Regions from separate parts of the Blastococcus sp. TML/C7B genome, predicted to be linked through region 2. Evidence: riboswitches for the same ligand, from Rfam matches in the RefSeq annotation. Region 2 holds a riboswitch; the other holds the start of a gene.
The links. Region 2 has a riboswitch for S-adenosylmethionine ahead of JKP76_RS24100 (putative leader peptide). Riboswitches for the same ligand answer to the same signal wherever they lie in the genome.
Positions count from the first base shown of each region.

Region 1: linked by a shared signal. The riboswitch ahead of JKP76_RS05880 (bifunctional o-acetylhomoserine/o-acetylserine sulfhydrylase) and the one ahead of JKP76_RS24100 (putative leader peptide) in region 2 are both predicted to bind S-adenosylmethionine.

Region 1 covers NZ_JAEOAA010000001.1:1,217,765-1,223,672, forward strand. Annotated here, with positions in the region: partial or broken gene JKP76_RS20455 (alpha/beta fold hydrolase) at 1-314, opposite strand, end outside; gene JKP76_RS05880 (bifunctional o-acetylhomoserine/o-acetylserine sulfhydrylase) at 331-1,623, opposite strand; SAM riboswitch class IV at 1,668-1,786, opposite strand; gene JKP76_RS05885 (amino acid ABC transporter ATP-binding protein) at 1,963-2,715, opposite strand; gene JKP76_RS05890 (amino acid ABC transporter permease) at 2,754-3,707, opposite strand; gene JKP76_RS05895 (ABC transporter substrate-binding protein) at 3,725-4,648, opposite strand; gene JKP76_RS05900 (hypothetical protein) at 4,734-5,264, opposite strand; gene JKP76_RS05905 (mechanosensitive ion channel family protein) at 5,261-5,908, opposite strand, start outside.
Region 2 covers NZ_JAEOAA010000002.1:102,452-114,909, forward strand. Annotated here, with positions in the region: gene JKP76_RS13495 (LysE family translocator) at 1-73, shown strand, start outside; gene JKP76_RS13500 (FAD-dependent oxidoreductase) at 129-1,268, opposite strand; gene JKP76_RS13505 (ABC transporter substrate-binding protein) at 1,265-2,293, opposite strand; gene JKP76_RS13510 (ABC transporter substrate-binding protein) at 2,346-3,320, opposite strand; gene JKP76_RS13515 (amino acid ABC transporter ATP-binding protein) at 3,411-4,208, opposite strand; gene JKP76_RS13520 (amino acid ABC transporter permease) at 4,205-5,182, opposite strand; gene JKP76_RS13525 (GNAT family N-acetyltransferase) at 5,179-5,712, opposite strand; gene JKP76_RS24100 (putative leader peptide) at 5,877-5,978, opposite strand; SAM riboswitch class IV at 6,015-6,123, opposite strand; gene JKP76_RS13530 (FAD/NAD(P)-binding domain-containing protein) at 6,365-8,299, shown strand; partial or broken gene JKP76_RS22560 (flavin reductase) at 8,341-8,472, shown strand; gene JKP76_RS22565 (flavin reductase family protein) at 8,591-8,785, shown strand; partial or broken gene JKP76_RS23515 (cation:proton antiporter) at 9,258-10,013, opposite strand; partial or broken gene JKP76_RS22570 (cation:proton antiporter) at 10,105-10,584, opposite strand; gene JKP76_RS13545 (sigma-70 family RNA polymerase sigma factor) at 10,687-11,322, shown strand; gene JKP76_RS13550 (anti-sigma factor domain-containing protein) at 11,319-12,146, shown strand; gene mug (G/U mismatch-specific DNA glycosylase) at 12,158-12,458, shown strand, end outside.

The DNA of each region.
Region 1 (5,908 bases), on a different contig from region 2:
GTCCCCTGGCAGCCGCCGAGGACGTTGGCGCAGACGACGAACCACCGGTCGGTGTCCAGCGGGCGGCCGGGGCCGACCAGCCCCTCCCACCAGCCCCCGGTCGGGTGCCCCGGCCCGGCGGGGCCGACGACGTGGCTGTCGCCGGTGAGCGCGTGCTCGATCAGGACCGCGTTGCCGCCGTCGGGCGCGAGGGTCCCCCACGTCTCGTAGGCGACCCGCACGGCCGAGAGCTCACCGCCGCGCTCCAAGACGACGGCGGGCAGGTCGAGGAAGAGCCGGTTCCCGACCGGATCCCCCTCGACCCACCCGCCCATGCTACGTCCGGACCCGTCAGGCCGACTTCGCGGCCCGGAACCCGGCCTCGAGGTCGGCGAGGATGTCCTCGATGCCCTCCAGGCCCACGGCCAGGCGCACCAGGCCGGGGGTGACGCCCGTGGTCAGCTGCTCCTCCGGGGTCAGCTGCGAGTGGGTGGTCGACGCCGGGTGGATGACCAGCGAGCGCACGTCACCGATGTTCGCGACGTGGCTGTGCAGCTCGAGGGCCTCGACGAACTTCTGGCCCGCCTCCTTGCCGCCGTGCAGCTCGAAGGTGAGGACGGCGCCCGCGCCCTTGGGCGCGTACTTCTGCTGCGCGGCGTGCCACTGGTTGGTGGGCAGGCCCGCGTAGTTGACCCGGTCGACGGCGTCGTGCGCCTCGAGGAACTCGGCCACCTTCTGCCCGTTCGACACGTGCCGCTCCATGCGCAGCGACAGCGTCTCGATGCCCTGCACCACCAGGAAGGCGTTGAACGGGGAGATGGCCGGGCCCAGGTCGCGCAGCAGCTGCACGCGCGCCTTGAGGGCGTAGGCCGGCGCACCCAGGTCGGCGTAGACGACGCCGTGGTAAGTCGGGTCGGCCGTGGTGAACATGGGGTGCTTGCCGCCGCGCCAGTCGAAGGTGCCGCCGTCGACGATGAGGCCGGCGATCGCGGTGCCGTGGCCGCCGAGGTACTTCGTGGCCGAGTGGACGACGATGTCGGCGCCGAACTCGAACGGGCGGATCAGGTACGGGGTGGCGATCGTGTTGTCGACGATCAGCGGCACGCCGTTGCGGTGCGCGACGCCGGCCACGGCCTCGATGTCGAGGATGTCGCCCTTCGGGTTGCCGATCGTCTCGGCGTAGAAGGCGCGGGTGTTCTCCCGGACCAGGGCCTGCCAGGCCTCCGGGTCGTCGGGGTCCTCGACGAAGGAGACCGTGATGCCGAGCTTGGGCAGCGAGTGGTGCAGCAGGTTGTACGTGCCGCCGTACAGCGAGGCGGAGGCGACGACGTGGTCGCCGGCCTCGGCCAGGTTGAGGATGGCGAGGGTCTCCGCGGCCTGGCCGGAGGAGACCGCGAGCGCGGCGACGCCGCCCTCGAGCGAGGCGACGCGCTGCTCCAGCGCGTCCTGCGTCGGGTTCATGATCCGCGTGTAGATGTTGCCCATCTCGGCCAGCGCGAACAGGTCCGCGGCGTGCTGGCTGTCGCGGAACTGGTAGCTCGTGGTCGCGTAGATCGGCAGCGCGCGGGCGCCGGTCGTCGGGTCGGGGCTGGCTCCGGCGTGGATCTGCCGGGTCTCGAAGCTCCAGTTCTGCGGGTCGCTCATGTGCGCCGTCTCCTCTCGCTCAGGAGATCCCGCGGCGCACGGGAGCTCCGTCCTTGCCCCCGCGGCGGGCGCCGCGCGAGCCGGCTCTTCCCCTGGAGCACCTCAGACGGAGTAGGAGGTTGCCGGGCAGTCAGCCAGGTGCTTCGCACTGCCTCTCGTGAGCCGACGTGATCTTAGGCATCCCGTTGTCCCACGTGAAACACCGGCCCCACGCCCGCCCCGCGCCGGTGACGCCAGGATCAGGTGACCTGATCGTGCTGCGTCCTCCCTCAGCGCAGACCGTGAGGGAGGACGCCCGATGATCAGGTCACCTGATCGTCGACGGGTGGCTGCAGGGGCTCAGAGCACCTTGGAGAGGAACGAGCGGGTGCGCTCGTGCTGCGGGTCGGTGAGCACCTGCCGCGGGTCGCCGGCCTCGACGACGACGCCGTCGTCCATGAAGACCAGGCTGTCGCCGACCTCGCGGGCGAAGCCCATCTCGTGCGTGACCACGACCATCGTCATGCCGTCCTCGGCCAGGCCGCGCATGACGTCGAGGACCTCGCCGACCAGCTCGGGGTCCAGCGCCGACGTGGGCTCGTCGAACAGCATCAGCTTGGGCTGCATCGCCAGCGCGCGGGCGATCGCGACCCGCTGCTGCTGGCCGCCGGAGAGCTGGTTCGGGTAGTTGTGCACCCGGTCGCCGAGCCCGACGCGCTCCAGCAGGGCGGCGCCGCGCTCGCGGGCCTCGGCCCGGCCCACGCCCTTCACCTGCACCGGCGCCTCGGTCACGTTCTCCAGCGCGGTCTTGTGCGGGAACAGGTTGAAGCGCTGGAAGACCATGCCGATGTCGCGGCGCTGGGCGGCCACCTCGGAGTCGCGCAGCTCGTGCAGCCGGCCGCCCTTCTCGCGGTAGCCGACCAGGTGGCCGTCCACCCACAGCCGGCCGGCGTCGATCCGCTCCAGGTGGTTGATGCAGCGCAGGAACGTCGACTTGCCCGACCCGGACGGGCCGACGACGCACATGACCTCGCGCGGGGCGACCTCGAGGTCGATGCCCTTGAGCACCTCGACGTGCCCGAAGCGCTTGTGCACCTGTTCTGCGCGCACCATCGGTGGAGCTGCGGGCGACGGGCTGCTCACGGCGCTGCTCAATGCGTGCTCCCGATCTCGGTGGCCCGGCGGGCGGCCCGCTGCTGCCGCGTCTCGCGCACCCCGAAGCCGCGGCTGAACCGCTTCTCGAGGAAGTACTGGCCGATCATCAGCAGGCTGGCCAGCGCCAGGTACCAGAGGATCGAGGCCACGGCCATCGGGATGACCTGGAAGGTCCGGCTGCCGATGGCGCGCAGCTGGAAGTTGAGCTCGTTGGTCACCGGCACCGCGATGAGCAGCGAGGTGTCCTTGAGCATCGCGATCGTCTCGTTGCCCATCGGCGGGATGATCACCCGCATCGCCTGGGGGAGCACGATCCGACGCATCGTCTGGGCGCGGCTCATGCCCAGGGCGGCGGCGGCCTCGGTCTGCCCGGGGTCGACCGACTGGATGCCGGCGCGGACGATCTCGGCCGCGTAGGCGCCCTCGGAGAGCGCCAGGCCCAGCAGCCCGGCGATGAAACCCCGGAAGATGTCGTTGCCGTCCAGGCTCAGGAAGCGCCAGTCCCCCTCGAAGCCGAACAGGTCCATGATCTGCTGGTCGAAGGGGATGCCGATGTCGTACGTCGAGTACAGCGCCCCGAGGCTGGCCGAGAAGAACAGCAGGACGATGCGCGGGATGGCGCGGAAGAACCAGATGTAGACCCAGGCCGCCCCCGACACGACCGGGTTGGCCGACAGCCGCATGACCGCCAGCACGATGCCCAGCGCGATGCCGATGACCATGGCCAGCACGGTCATGATCAGCGTCGTCCGCGCGCCCCGGAGGACGGCGTCGCTGAACATGTTCTCGACCATGAAGTCCCACTGGAACACCTCGTTGGTGACCAGCATGTTGACGAACATGGCGGCGAGCACCGCGATGACGGCGGTGGCGATCCAGCGGCCGGGGTGCCGCACCGGCACCGCCCGGATGGCCTCGGGCGGTGCCGGTGTCGTGCTCGTGTCGGGCATCGGTCGGGGGAGGGGGATCAGCCGGCCGGGTTGACGGCCGGGGTGTCGATGGCGCCGGCCTCGACGCCCCACTTCTCCAGGATCTCGGCGTAGGTGCCGTCCTCGATCAGCGCGGCGAGCGCGTCGGCCAGGACCTGGGCGAACTCGGTCTGGGCCTTCGGCACGACGTAGCCGTAGGGGGCGGAGTCGTAGATGTCGCCGAGCAGCTCGAGCTTGCCGTTGGTCTGCTGGACGGCGTAGGCCATGACGGGGGAGTCGGCCAGGCTGGCGTCGACGCGACCGGAGACGAGCGCCGCGGTGGCCTCGTCCTGGCCCTCGAACTGCTGGATGTCGATCGCGTCCTTGCCGGCGGCCTCGCAGTCGGCGGAGCGGGCGGTGATGTCGTCGACCTGGACGGTGCCGCGCTGCACGGCGACGGACGCCCCGCAGGCGTCGTCGGCGTCGACGCCCTCCGGGTTGCCCTCCTGCACGGCCCACTGGGTGCCGGCGGAGAAGTAGCTGACCATCGTGGCCTCGGCCAGGCGGTCGGGGTTGATCGTGAACGAGGAGACGCCCGTCTCGTACCGGCCCGAGCCGACGCCGGCGATGATCGAGTCGAACGAGGCCGACTCGAACTCCGCCTCCAGGCCGAGCTTCTGGGCGACGGCGGAGAACAGGTCGACGTCGAAGCCGACGATCGTCTCGCCGTCCTCGTCGATGAACTCGCTCGGCGCGTAGCTGGTGTCGCTGCCGACGGTGATCGTCCCGTCCTCGCTGATCTCGGCCGGGACGCGCGAAGCCAGGTCGTCGTCGACCTCGACGGCGGGGGTGCTCTCGTCGGCCGGCGAGCCGGACGACGACGAGTCGTCGGAGTCGTCACCGCAGCCGCTGAGGATCAGCGCGGCGGTGGTGGCGGCGGCGACGGCGGTCGCGGCGCGGCGGGTCAGGGAACGAGCGGACACGGGCAGGGTCTCCTTCGGGCGGGGCAGGGGCTAGATCTTGCCCTGCGCTGCGCCTCCCCGTCGCGCGAGGTCCGTACCGCTTCGGTCACGGTCCTGGCGGGGACGTCGTCGTCGGGGTGGCCGGCTCGGTCGTCCCGCCGGTGGTCCCCGTCGGCTGCGGGGTCCCCGGAGCGGTGCTCGAGTCGCTGCCCGGCGTCGTCGTGCCGGGGCTCGAGGACGTCGGTGCGCTGCTCGTCGTCGGCGTGCCGGTGCCCTCCCCGGGCTCGTCGGTCTCCCCCGGACCGGTCGTCGGGGCCGGCTCCTCGGTGGGCTCGGGCGAGGTCGGCTCCTGCGGCACGACCGGGACCACCGGGGCCTCGACGTCGCTGCTGCCGCCGGCCGGCGCGGTGCCGGTCGTCGTCTCGTCCGGCCGCACGGTGAGGTAGAGGGCGAAGACCAGGACGAACAGCACCGACAGGACCACCGTGGAGGTCCGGGCGCGGCCGAGGTGGTCGGGGAGCGCGCCGCCGGGCTGCCACCAGCGGGCGGCCGCGGGCGGGGTCTCCCCGCCGGTGGGGGCGGTGCTGACCGTCGGCGTCGGGACCTGGTCCGGCGTGGTCTGGTCCTGCCCGCTCACGCGTCCTCCCCCTCGCGCACGAGCTGCGCGGTCGGTGCGTCCCCGGCGGCAGGCGGCGGTACCACCTGCATGCCCTGGTCGCGGAAGGCCAGCACGATCCGCACCCGCAGGTCGCGGCCGACCTCGAACTGCTTGCCCGGCAGGGTGCGCGCCACGACGCGGACGTTGACCTCGTCCAGGCCGAGGCTCTCCACGCCCATGACGGTCGGCGGGTCCAGCAGCAGCGGGCGCATCGCCGGGTCGCGGAAGGCGTCCCTGCCGACCTCGCGGAGGATCTCGTTGACCCGGTTGACGTCGGCGTCCGACGGCACGGGCACGTCGATGACCGCTCGGGCCCAGTCGCGGGACAGGTTGACGACCTTGACGATCTGGCCGTTGGGCACGGTCACGACCTCGCCGTTGGCCGAGCGCACCCGGGTCACGCGCAGGGTGACGTCCTCGACGGTGCCGGTGGCCGGGTCGCCGCCGCCGACCACCTGGATGGAGACGACGTCACCGAAGCCGTACTGGCGCTCGGTGATGATGAAGAAGCCGGCCAGGACGTCGCCGACGACGCGCTGCGCGCCGAAGCCGAGCCCCACGCCCAGCACGGTCGCGGGGGCCACGAGGCCGGTGACCGGCACGCCGAGCCGGTCGAGCACGAA
Region 2 (12,458 bases):
GGTCGGCCTGGAGGCGGTCAGCGGTTCGGTGCTGGTCGCCCTCGGGCTGCGCGTCGCGGCCGCCGGCCGCTGAACCGGATCCGGCCGGGCCCCGTGCGGTGGCCCGGCCGGAGTGCGTGCCGGAGGTGTCAGCCGGCGACGGCGTGCGCCGCCAGGCGGAAGCGGTCGGCGCCCGGTTCGGTGCCGGTGGCGAGGTCGGCCAGCACCCGGCCGATCGCCGTCGCCCCCTTGAACCCGTGCCCGCTGAAGCCCGCGGCCACCACGACCGGCCCGACGCGGTCGAGCACGAACTCCCCGGTGGCGGTGCTCGTGTAGGTGCACGAGATCGGCTCGGGGCTGCCGGCGTCCAGGCCGGGCAGCCACCGGCGCACGTACTCCTGCAGCTGGGCCAGCTGCCCCGGCTCGGCGGTGCGGCTGCGCCGGTCCGGGTGCACTTCCGGCCCGGTGCCGTGGAAGCCGACCTTGACGCCGTCCGGGCTGAGCAGCCCGTAGACGCCGCTCGGCCGGCCCCCGGCCGGCTCCGGGTCCGCGGTGAACGCCGGCCACTCCAGGCCGTCGGTCACCGGCGCGAAGTGGGCCGGCTGCTCCTGGGTGACCCGCAGCGCGGGCAGCGGCACGAGGTCCCCGAGCACGTCGGCCGTCCAGGCGCCCGCGGCGACGATCGCCGTGCGCGCGCGCACCGCCCCACCCGCGGCCGAGCGCACGACCACCCCGTCGCCCGCGGCCTCGACGGCGGTGACCCGCCGGTGGTGCCGGACGACGGCGCCGTGCCGCTCGGCGGCGGTCTGCAGGGCGGTGACCGCGGCGTCGGCGTCCAGCCGGCCGGCGGTGTGCGGTTCGTGCAGGACCGGGCCGGGGAAGCGCATCCCCGGCCAGCGCTCCTCCGCCTGCGCCGCGGTCAGCCACTCGTGCGGCACCCCGGCGCTCGCCATGGCGGCGGCGACCTCGCGCAGCCGCGGCTCCCCGGAGGGTCCCGCGGTGCTGACGCCGGGGGCCGGGTGCAGCAGGGTGGTCCCGGTCTCCGCCTCGAGTTCGGTCCACAGCCGGCGCGCCTCGGCGACCAGCGCCTGGTGGTGCGGCTGGGCGTAGGTGCTGCGGTAGATGCGCGAGCTGCCGTGCGAGGCGCCGAGGTCGTGCCCCGGTGCGAACCGCTCGAGCAGCACGACGTCGACGCCGCGGCGGGCCAGCGCCCAGGCGGCCGACGAGCCCATCACCCCGCCACCGACGACGACGACGTCGGTCCGCCGCGGCGTGCCGGGGGCGCTCACGAGGCCACCGCGGGGTTGATCTCGGGCGCCTCGACGGCCTCGTCGGTCAGCCCCCAGCGCTCCAGGGTCCGGGCGTAGCTGCCGTCGTCGAAGGCGTGCTGCAGCGCCGCCCGGACGGCGTCGACCAGCCCGGTGCCCTTCAGCGTGGTGGCCGCGACGTAGGTGGTGTTGGGCCAGCCCGCGTTCACGGTGCCGACGATCTCCACCTGACCGACCGACTCCTGGTAGACCGCGTTCGGGTTGGGGCCCAGGTAGGTGTCGATCCGGCCGGACTGGATCGCCAGCAGGACGTCGCCGGTGTTGGCGAAGTACTCGAGGCCGGCCGGGGCGCGCCCCGCCGCCTCGTTCTGCGCGTTCCAGTCCAGCAGGATGCGCTCCTGGTTGGTGCCGGACGCGACGGCGACGGTGAGCCCGGAGATGTCCTCGGCGCCGTCGATCGACAGCCCGCTGTCCGGCGCGGTGGTGAACGCCATGACGCCCTCGCGGTAGGTGGCGAAGTCGAACAGCTCCAGCCGTGCGGCGTTGACGCCGACGTTGCTGAACACCGCCTCGAGGTCGCCGCTCTGCAGCCCCAGCGGCCACTGCTCCCAGGCGACGTTGACCACTTCGAGCTCGAGGCCGAGGGAGTCGGCGACGAGCGCGGCGATGTCGACCTCGCTGCCGACGACGGTGGCGTTGTCGTCGGCGAGGAAGGCCAGCGGGGGCTCCCCGGCGCCGGCCACGCCGACGGTGAGCTTCCCGTCCGCGGCGACGGACGCCGGCACGAGGCGCGCGGCCGCCGGGTCCTCGTCGGTCGGGACGCGGTCGGCCTGCTCGGGGCTGGTGTCGACGGCGAACGCCTCGGTGGCGGTGCCGGCGGTCTCGGCGCGCTGCTCGGCCTCGATGTCGGCGGAGCTGGTGCAGGCGCCGAGGAGGACGACGGTGCCGAGCACCAGGCCGGTGCGGAGGCCGACCGCGGCGGCCGCCGGGATCGGTCGCCGGCGGCGGGGCAGCAGGGGTCGGCGCGACAGCAAGGGGCGGGTCATGCGGGGGCTCCTGGGGGTCCGGGGACGCGTGCGGGCGGGAACGGGTCGGCGGTCACGGCCGGGGCAACCCGGGCGGGTTGGTCTCGGAGGAATCGATCGCCTCGCTGGTCAGGCCCCAGCGCTCGAGCAGCTCGGCGTAGCTGCCGTTGGCGATGGCGTGGTCCAGCGCGGCGGTGATCGCGGCGGCCAGGCCGTTGCCCTTCGCGGTGGCGACGGCGATCTGCGCGGTCTCCGGCCACCCGCCGCTCACCGTGCCGACGACCTCGAAGTCCTGCGGGGCCACCCCGGCTTTGTACGCGCCGGTGGGGTTGGGGCCGAAGTACAGGTCGAGCCGGCCGGACTGGAGCGCGAGGATCGAGTCGCCGTCGTTCTCGTAGTACTGGACGTCCACCGGGTCGAGACCGGCCGCGCGGTTCTCCGCGTCCCAGGCCAGCAGGATCTTCTCCTGGTTGGTGCCCGAGCCCACCGCGACGGTGCGTCCCGCGACGTCCTCGGCCGCGTCGACCGACAGCCCGGAGCCGGCCCGGGCGAGGAAGCCGAGGGTGTCCACGCGGTAGGAGGAGAAGTCGAAGAGGTCCTTGCGCTCCTCGGTGACCGTGACGTTGGCGATCGTCACGTCCACCGCGCCGGACTGCGTGGCCAGCGGCCAGTTCGACCAGTCGGTGGTCACCAGTTCCAGGTCCAGGCCCAGCCCGTCGGCGACCAGCTGCGCGATGCCCGGCTCGTTGCCGATCACCGTCGTGTTGTCGTCGGCCAGGAAGCTCAGCGGCGGGGTGAACGCCCCCACGGCGACGGTGAGCGTGCCGTCGTCCAGGAGCCCCGGGGGGAGCAGGGCGATGGCCTCGTCGCTGGGGGTGCTGCGGACCGGCTCCTGGTCGGGGCTGGTGTCCACGGTCAGCGCGGTGCGGTCCTCGCCGGTGGCGGCCTGCTCCTCGATGTCGTCCGCGCTGGTGCACGCCCCGAGGGCCAGGGCGGTCACGGCGGCCAGGAGGGGGACGAGGCGGGCTCGTCGGGTACGGGCGGTCACGGGGTCTCTCCTCGGGCGGGGCACGCGGGCGCGTGCCGTCGGCGGGCGGCGCGGGGTGCGCCGTCCGTGGGGTGGGACGGGAGGGGCTGGTCAGAGGACGCGGGCGAGGAAGGCGCGGGTCCGTTCGTGCTGCGGGTCGTCGAGCACCTGCTCGGGCGGGCCCTGCTCGACGATCCGGCCGGCGTCCATGAAGACGACCCGGTCGGCGGCCTTGCGGGCGAAGCCGATCTCGTGGGTGACGACGATCATCGTGGTGCCGGTGCGGGCGAGGTCCTCGATGACGCCGAGCACCTCGCCGACCAGCTCCGGGTCGAGCGCGGACGTCGGCTCGTCGAAGAGCAGCACCGCGGGCCGCATGGCCAGGGCGCGGGCGATCGCGACGCGTTGCTGCTGCCCGCCGGAGAGCTGCCGGGGGTAGGCGTCGGCCTTGTCGGCCAACCCGACGCGGTCCAGCAGCTCGCGCGCCTCGCCCTCCACCTCGGCCCGGGGCCGGCCCTGGGCCGACACCGGTGCCTCGACGACGTTCTCCAGCGCGGTCAGGTGCGGGAAGAGGTTGAACGACTGGAAGACGAAGCCGAACCGGGTGCGCTGCCGGAGCAGGTCCCGCTCGGGCAGCTCGTGCAGCCGGTCGGTGCCGCCGCGGTGCGCCTTGCGCCGGTACCCGACCAGCTCGCCGTCGAGCGCGACGAAGCCGCGGTCGACCTTCTCCAGGTGGTTGATGCTGCGCAGCAGCGTCGACTTGCCCGAGCCCGACGGGCCGAGGACGACGGTGACGCTGCCGGGCTCCACGACGAGGTCGACGCCGTGCAGCACCTCGAGGGCACCGAAGGACTTGTGCACGCCGTGCACCTCCACCCGCCCCGGACGGGGGTCCGCCACGGCGGTCACCGGGCCACCTCGCGGGCGGTGCGCACGCGGGCCAGGCCGGCGGTGAGGTTGCCGCGCAGCCGTTGCAGGGGTGTCGGTGGCAGCGTGCGCACGGCGCCGCGGGCGTAGTACCGCTCGACGTAGTACTGGACCACCGTGATGACCGTGGTCAGCACGACGTACCAGACCGCCGCGACCAGGAGCATCGGCAGCACCCGCTGGGTCCGGCCGTAGATGACGCTGACGGTGTAGAAGAGCTCGCCCAGCGCCAGCACGTAGACGATCGAGGTGCCCTTGAACAGGCCGATGATCTCGTTCACCGCCGTCGGCACGATCGAGCGCATCGCCTGGGGCAGCACGATGCGGGTGCTCTGCCGCCGCCGCGGGATGCCCAGCGACGCGGCGGCCTCGAGCTGGCCCTGGTCGACCGAGAGGATCCCGGCCCGGACGATCTCCGCCGAGTAGGCGGCCTGGTGCAGGCCGAGGCCCAGCACCGCGGCGCCGAACTTGTCGATCAGCGAGAGCGTCTCGACCCCGGCGAACGCCGGCCCGAACGGGATGCCGAACTCCAGCCGCTGGTACAGGTAGGCGAGGTTGTACCAGAGCAGCAACTGCAGGATCAGCGGCACGGAGCGGAACACCCACGTGTAGCCCCAGCTCACCGCCTGCAGCAGCGGCGACCTGCTCAGCCGCATGAGCGCCAGCACCGTGCCGAGCGCGAAGCCCAGCACCGCGGTGATCAGGGTGAGCTGGACGGTGGTCCAGACGCCGCGGACGATCGACTCCTCGGTGAGGTAGGCGCCGACGACGTCCCACTCCCACCGCGGGTTGGTCACCAGGCTGTTGACCGCCATGGCGAGCAGGACGGCGACGCCGGCGGTGGCGACCCAGCGGCCGGGGTGGCGGGCGGGGACGACGCGCAGCTCGTCGTAGGGCGTGCCGGTCGGCGGCGGGACGGCGGTCGCCGCGGGCGGGCGCTCGTCGAGTGTGGTCACGGGGTCCCTCCCAGGGAGGTCTCGAAGGCGTAGAGGAGGTCGGCCGGCGGCAGCCCGCGCATCGCCTCGAGCTCGGTCGGGCGCGGGGCGGCCGGGTCGAACAGCGGGGTCCAGCCGGCGGCGAGGTAGAGCGCCCTCGCCTCGGGCTGCAGCGGGCCGGTGGTGAGGTATAGGCGGGTGTAGCCGCGCGCGGCGGCCCGCTGCTCGAGCTCGGCGAGGATCCGGCGGGCCAGGCCGCGCCGGCGGTGGGCCGACGCCGTCCACATCCGCTTGACCTCCGCCGTCCCGGGGTCGCGGTGGCGGCGGAACGCACCGCCGGCGACGGGGACGCCGTCCTCGAGGAGCAGCACCAGCTCGCCGTGCGGCGGCAGGAACTCCTCGGCGGGGTGGCGGGCGAACTCGGCGCTGGTGTCGCCGAACAGCCCGCGGTAGCGGGTGTCGTACTCGACGGCGAGCTCGGCGAACAGCGGGCGGGCCAGCGCGTCGTCCGGGTGGACGCGAACTGCCTCGAGCCGCGGAGCGGCGGTCACCGGGCGGTCCGGGGACGCGGGGGAGGGGAGCTGGGCATGCGGGAACTCCTGGGCGGGGACGCGCGGGCAGGCCACCGGTGCCGCCGGGACGACGGCGCGGTGGAGCAGCGCAGGGGAGGGGGAGCGGCCGGGCCGCGGGGACCGGTGGACCGGTCAGGAACGGGTCAGCGACAGAGCGCGCTGCTGGTGCGCAGCAGGTCGACCGCAGGGCGGCCGACGAGGTCGAGCGACGGGATGCGCCGGGTGCGCGCGCTCACCTGTCCCACGTCGTGGCTCCTCGCTCTCGACCCCGTGCAGGGGCCGGCTGGCTTGCGGGCACGGACGTGCCCGCCTGGTCGTCACCCGGGGCACCCCGTCACAGCGGAGGGTTGCCGGCCAGCGAGCCGGGGCTTGGTGCTGGCGCTCAGGACCTGAGCCGGGACTGTAGGGCACGGAACGGATGACCGTCAAACCCGATCGGTTTGGTAGACATAGTCCAGTCGCCCCGCCCGGGAGCAGACGTCCGTGCGCCAGGGAGGAGGCCGGCCCGTGGTCGCGACCCCGCTGCGCTCCCGCCGGCACGTCGACCTCCTGCGCACCTGCAGTGCCCTCTGTCCGACGCGCTGACCACCCCGTCCTCGCGCGTCCGCACCGGTACTGGAGACGACCCCGCATGTCCGCACCCGCCCCGCACTCCCGCTTCCTGCCCGGCCCGTCCTTGTGCGTCGTCGGCGCCGGCCCGACGGCGATCGGCGTGCTCGAGCGCCTGGTCGCCAACGCCCCCGCCCTCTCCGGCGGCGCCCGGCTGACCGTGCACCTCGTCGATCCGCACCCCGCCGGTGGTGGCCGGGTCTGGCGCGCCGCGCAGCCCGACCTGCTGTGGGCGAACTCGCTGGTCGGCGACGTCACCGTGCTGCCCGACCGGTCCGTCGTCGTCGAGGGACCGGTGACCGACGGCAGCACCCTCTGGCAGTGGGTGCAGGACGTCGGCCGAGGGCTGCCCGCCGACTCCGCCGTCGGTCGCGAGGCGCGGCGGCTGGGGCCGGCGTCCTTCCCGTCCCGGCCGCTGGTCAGCGCCTACCTCGCCTGGGCGCTGGACCGGGTGGTCGCCGACGCCGCGCCGTGGGCCGACGTCCTGGTGCACCGCACCCGCGCGGTGGACGTCGACGACCGCCCCGACGGCGCGACGGTGCACCTCGCCGACGGGGTCGTGCTCGACGTGGACGCCGTCCTGCTCGCGCAGGGCCACCTGGACGCCGCACCGACCCCCGCCGAGCGGCGCACCGCCGCGCGGGCGGCGGCCGCCGGCCTCACCTACCTGCCCACCGCCTACACCGCCGACGTCGACCTGTCGGTGCTGGCGCCGGGGGAGGACGTGCTCGTGCGCGGCGCGGGGCTGGCGTTCGTCGACCTCGTGGTGCTGCTCACCAGCGGCCGCGGGGGCGCCTTCGAGCGCACCGGCGAGGGGCGGCTGCGCTACCTGCCCAGCGGTCGCGAGCCGGTGCTGCACGTCGGCTCGCGCCGCGGGGTGCCCTACCGGCCGAAGCTCGGCTACCCGTGGGCCGGCCCGCCGGTGCCGCTGCGCTTCTTCACCCCGGCCGCCGTGGACGCCGCCTTCGGGCCGGCGCGGCAGCTGGACCTGCGGGCCGACCTCGCCCCGCTGATCACCCGCGAGCTGGGCTGGGCGCACTACACCGAGCTGTTCCGCGCCTTCCCCGAACGCACCGCGCTGCCCTGGGCGGAGTTCGCCGAACGGTACGTCGCGGCCGGCCCTGCGGAGCTGGCCCGGCTGGCCGCCGAGGCGGTGCCCGATCCGGCCGACCGGTTCGACCTCGCCGCGCTGGACCGGCCGCTGGCGGGGGTGCGCTTCGACGACTCCCACGAGCTCCAGGAGTGGGTCCGCGGGCACGTGCGGCAGAGCCTGGACCGCGCCGCCGACCCCCGGCACAGCGCCGACTCGGCGGTCTTCCTCGCGCTGCTGCAGTGCCACGGCACCCTCGCCGCGCTGGTCACCGGGCGCCGGCTCACCCCCCGCTCGGAGTGCGAGGACCTCTCCGGGTGGTGGATGAACCTGTTCAGCTACCTGGCCAGCGGCCCGCCGGGTCCCCGGCTCGAGGAGCTGCTGGCGCTGTCCGAGGCCGGCGTGCTCCGGTTCCTCGGCGCCGACGTCGAGGTGGTGCTCGACGAGCGGGCCGGCGTCTTCCGGGCCGTCTCGCCCAGCGCGCCCGGTGCGGTCGAGGCCCGCGCCCTGGTGGAGGCCCGCATCCCCGAACCCGACGTGAGCGCCACCCCCGACGCGCTGGTCACCGCCCTGCTGGCCCGCGGTGCGGCCGCCGAGCGCGTGCTGGCCGACCCGGCCGCGCCGGCGGGGCACCGGCGCACCGGCCGGCTGGACGTCGACCCGTCGCTGCGCGTCCGGACGGCGACCGGCGGGGTGCGGCCTCGGCTGTTCGCCGTCGGCTTCTGGACGGCGGGGGCGCAGGTCGCCGCCTTCGCCCGGCCGCGCACCAACGCGCCCTTCTTCCGGCAGAACGACGCGCTCGCCCGCACCCTGTGGTCCGCGGTCACCGAGCCGGCCGCCGCCCTCCCGGTCGCGGGTGCGGCGTGAGCGCCCCTGCGGTCGCCCTGGCCGACGACTTCCGCGCGGTCATGGCCGGCGTGGCCACCCCGGTCGCCGTCGTCTCCACGCTGACCGGGGGAGTGCCGCACGGCACGACCGTGAGCGCCTTCGCCTCGCTCTCGCTGGCCCCGCCCATGGTCATGGTGGCGCTCGACGAGCGCTCGGACCTGCTGCGGCGGCTCGCCGTCGGCAGCCCCTTGGGCCTGTCGGTGCTGGCGGTCGGGGAGTCGGGCCCTGGCGCACGCGTTCGCGCGCAAGGGCGAGGACAAGTTCGCCGGCGTGCCGTGGGAGCTCGACGCCGGCGCTCCGCGGCTGCGCAGCGCCGGCGGCTGGCTGGGGTGCACCGTGACCAGCCTGGTGCCCGGCGGCGACCACGTCATCGTGCTGGGGCAGGTGCGGCGCGCCGATCCCGGGACCGGCGCGCCGCTGACCTACCACGCGCGGACCTTCGGCACCCACGTCGCCGCGGGCTGAGGACCGGACTCAGCGCTCCGGGCGGGCCGGGAGCAGCCGCTCCTCGTGGTCCAGCTCGCGCTCGAGGATGCGCAGGCTCTCGTCGGGCAGCCGGCCGGTGTCCCGCCAGTCCAGCAGCGCGGCGCGCTGCGCGTCGAGCACCGAGCGGCGCACCCGCAGCGCCGCCTCGTACTGCGGCGACATCGGGATCGCGCCGGCCTCGGCCGTCTGCAGCAGGTCCAGCCGCTGCCGGTAGCGCGCCAGACGGGTGGACAGCTTGCACGCGGATGGCGGCGATCGCCTCGTCGTCGACGTGGTCGTGGCGGGCCACCTCCAGCTCGGTGAGCCGGGCCAGGCCCGCCTCCACCGACGCTGCGCGCGCCTCGTTGCGCAGCCGCGCCTCGTCGGCCTGGTCGGCCCGGATCCCCAGCAGCCGCACCATCGGCGCGAAGGTGAGCCCCTGGCCCACCAGGGTCACGAGGACCGCCAGCAGCGCGCAGAACAGCAGCAGGTCTCGGTCGGGGAACGGCGCGCCGGACTCGGTGAACCGGGGCAGCGAGAAGATCGCGGCCAGGCTGATGACGCCGCGGGTGCCGGCCCAGCTCAGCGCGACGATCTCCCGCCCGGTGAGCCGGCCGTGCGCGTGCGCACCGGGGTCGTCGTCGACGTCCTCGCTGAGCCGCATGTGCAGCGACTGGGGCATGTGCTCGGTGAGCCACAGCCACAGCGGGCGCAGCAGCAGCACCACCCCGACGGTGATCAGCGAGGCGGTCCAGATGGTGGAGGCCTCGTAGGCGCCCAGCCCGTCGATGATGCTGGGCAGCTGCTGGCCGATGAGCAGGAAGACGATGCCCTCGAGCAGGAAGTCGACCAGCCGCCAGACCGCGTTGGTCTGCAGCCGGCTGGCGCCCGAGGCCCAGCTCGGGTTGTTGTGCCCGATGACCAGCCCGGCGATGACGACCGCCAGCACGCCGGAGACGTCTACCGCCTCGCCGAGCAGGTAGGCGACGAACGGGGTGGCCAGCGAGATCGCGTTCGACGACAGCGGATCGGTGCGCAGCCGGCGCAGCGGCCGGATGGCGACGGCGACCGCCAGGCCCATCGCGACACCGCCGACCGCCGCGACGAGGAACTGCCCGACGGCGCCCGGCGCGGAGAAGCCGTCGCCCTGGGCGGCGGCGATCGCGACGCCCAGGATGGTCAGCGCGGTCGCGTCGTTGAGCAGACCCTCGCCCTGGATGAGGGTCACCAGGCGGGGCGGCAGGCCGACCTTGCGCGCCGACGGCCAGCGCGGCCACCGGGTCGGGCGGGGCGACCGCGGCGCCCAGCGCGATGCCCGCCGCGAGCGTGGCGCCGGCGACGAACAGGGCGAACCCGACGCCGATCAGCAGCGCCGTGGCCAGCACGAGCAGCACCGAGAGGCTGACGACCGTGCGCAGGTTGCGCCGGATCGCGGTGAGCGAGGCGTCCAGCGCGGCGCTGTAGAGCAGCGGCGGCAGCACCAGCAGCAGCACGAGGTCGGGGTCGAGCACGATGTTCGGCCCGGGCAGCACCGCGTAGCCGATCCCGCACAGGGTGAGCAGCGCCGCCTCGGGGAGCCCGGTGCGCGCGGCCACCCAGTGGACCGCGACGATGACGGCGACCGCGCCGAGGACCAGCAGCAACAGGTTCTCGGCATGCACCCGCCCAGTCTTCCGGACGTCCGGTCCCCGGGCCCGGTCCGGCTCCTGCGCGGTGCGTCGGCGCCGCCGCGCGGGAAGAGACGGCCGGGGGTGAACCGATCCGGCGCAGGGCACGAACGCTGCCCGACGACGTGCCACCGACCGGAGGAGGAGCGCGTGCGACCGCTGACCGGAACGCGGCCGGCCGCCGACCGCGGTGCTGCCGCCGTGCGCGCCCCGCGGCCGGTTACCGTTGCGGGCGTGGACGAACCGGCATGCAGGCCGGAGAACGCCGCCGCCGTCGCCCTGCTCGCCCGGATCCGGGCCGGCGACCGGAACGCCGTCGACGAGCTGTACGCGATGTTCGGCCGGCAGGCGTTCGCGCTGGCCCGCCGGATCCTGGTCGACGACGGGCTCGCCGAGGACGTCGTCCAGGAGGTGTTCCTGTCGGTGTGGCGGAGCCCCGGCGCCTTCGACGAGCAGCGGGCCGCCGTCTCGTCCTGGCTGCTGGCGATGGTCCACCACAAGGCGGTCGACGCGGTGCGCCGCGAGGAGGGGCACCGGCGGCGCGGCCGCCGGGCGGAGGACGACATGGCACTGGACGCGCCGACGGCCACCCGCGACGCCGAGGAGCAGGCCGTCGACCGGGTGGTCTCCCAGCAGGTTCGCGCGGCGCTGGGCGAGCTGCCCGCCGCGCAGCGCGAGGCGCTGGGGCTGGCCTACTACGGCGGCTACACCCAGCGGGAGGTCGCGGCCCTGACCGGCGTCCCGCTGGGCACCGTGAAGACCCGCATGCTGGCCGGGATGCGCAAGCTGCGCACCGACCTCGGCCGCAGCGCCGGCCCGGCGACCGAGGGCCGCGCGGCCGCCACGCCGACGGACGGGAGCGCCCGGTGAGCGCCGCCGCGACCGGCCCCGGGCACGGCGAGCACTCCGAGGAGCTCGCGGTCGGCTGGGCGCTGCACGCGCTCGAGCCGGGGGACGCGGAGACCTTCGGCGCGCACCTGGCCGGGTGTGCGCGCTGCCGCCAGGTCGTCGCCGAGACCACCGACGTCATGGGCGACCTCGCCGCCGCCGTCCCCGCGGCCGAGCCCCCTCCCGCCCTCGCCGAGCGGCTGCGCGTCGAGGTGGCGCGCACGCCGCAGGACGCACCGGCCGCGCCGGCTACGGACGTGCCGGCTCCCGACGTGCCCGCTCCCGACCTGCCCTCCGCCGCACCCGCCGCCCCCGTGGCGCTGCCCGTGCCGCGCCGCCGCCGGACGGCGGTGCTGCTCGCCGCCGCCGTCGCCGCGGTCGTGGGCCTCGGCGGCTGGGCGGCCGTGCTCGTCGGCGATCGCGACGAGGCCCGGCGCACCGCGGCCGCCGAGGCGTCGGTGGTGGACGAGCTGCTCCGCCCGGGCCCGGCGACCGTCGTCCCGGTGGCCGACCCCGACGGCCGCACGGTGGCCACCCTGCTGGCCCGCGACGACGGCGTCCAGGTGGTCAACCGGGCGCTGCCGGCCAACGACCGGGAGACCGAGACCTACGTCCTGTGGGGCCTGGACCAGGGCACCCCGAAGGCGCTGGGCGCGTTCGACGTCACCGGCTCCGGCCGGCAGCTGCGCACCCTGGCGGTCGAGGACGCCGACGGCTTCCCCGGCTACGGCATCAGCATCGAGCCGGGGCGCCGCGCGCCCGAGGCGCCCACCGACGTCGTCGCCCGCGGCTCGCTGCCCGGCTGACCCGCGGTCCCGTGGACGGTCCGCAGGCGGGCGGCAAGCCGGTGCCCGACGTGCTCGCACCCGGCCTGGACGTGCTGTTCTGCGGGATCAACCCCTCGCTGATGTCGGCCGAGCGGCGGCACCACTTCGCCCGGCCGGGCAACCGGTTCTGGCCGGCCCTGCACCGGGCCGGCCTCACGCCGCGGCAGCTGCGCCCCGAGGAGGACGCCGAGCTGCCGCGCTGGGGCCTCGGGGTGACCAACCTGGTCGACCGGCCCACCCGCACGGCCGCCGAGCTGGGCCGCGACGAGCTGCGCGCCGGAGCCGCGGCGC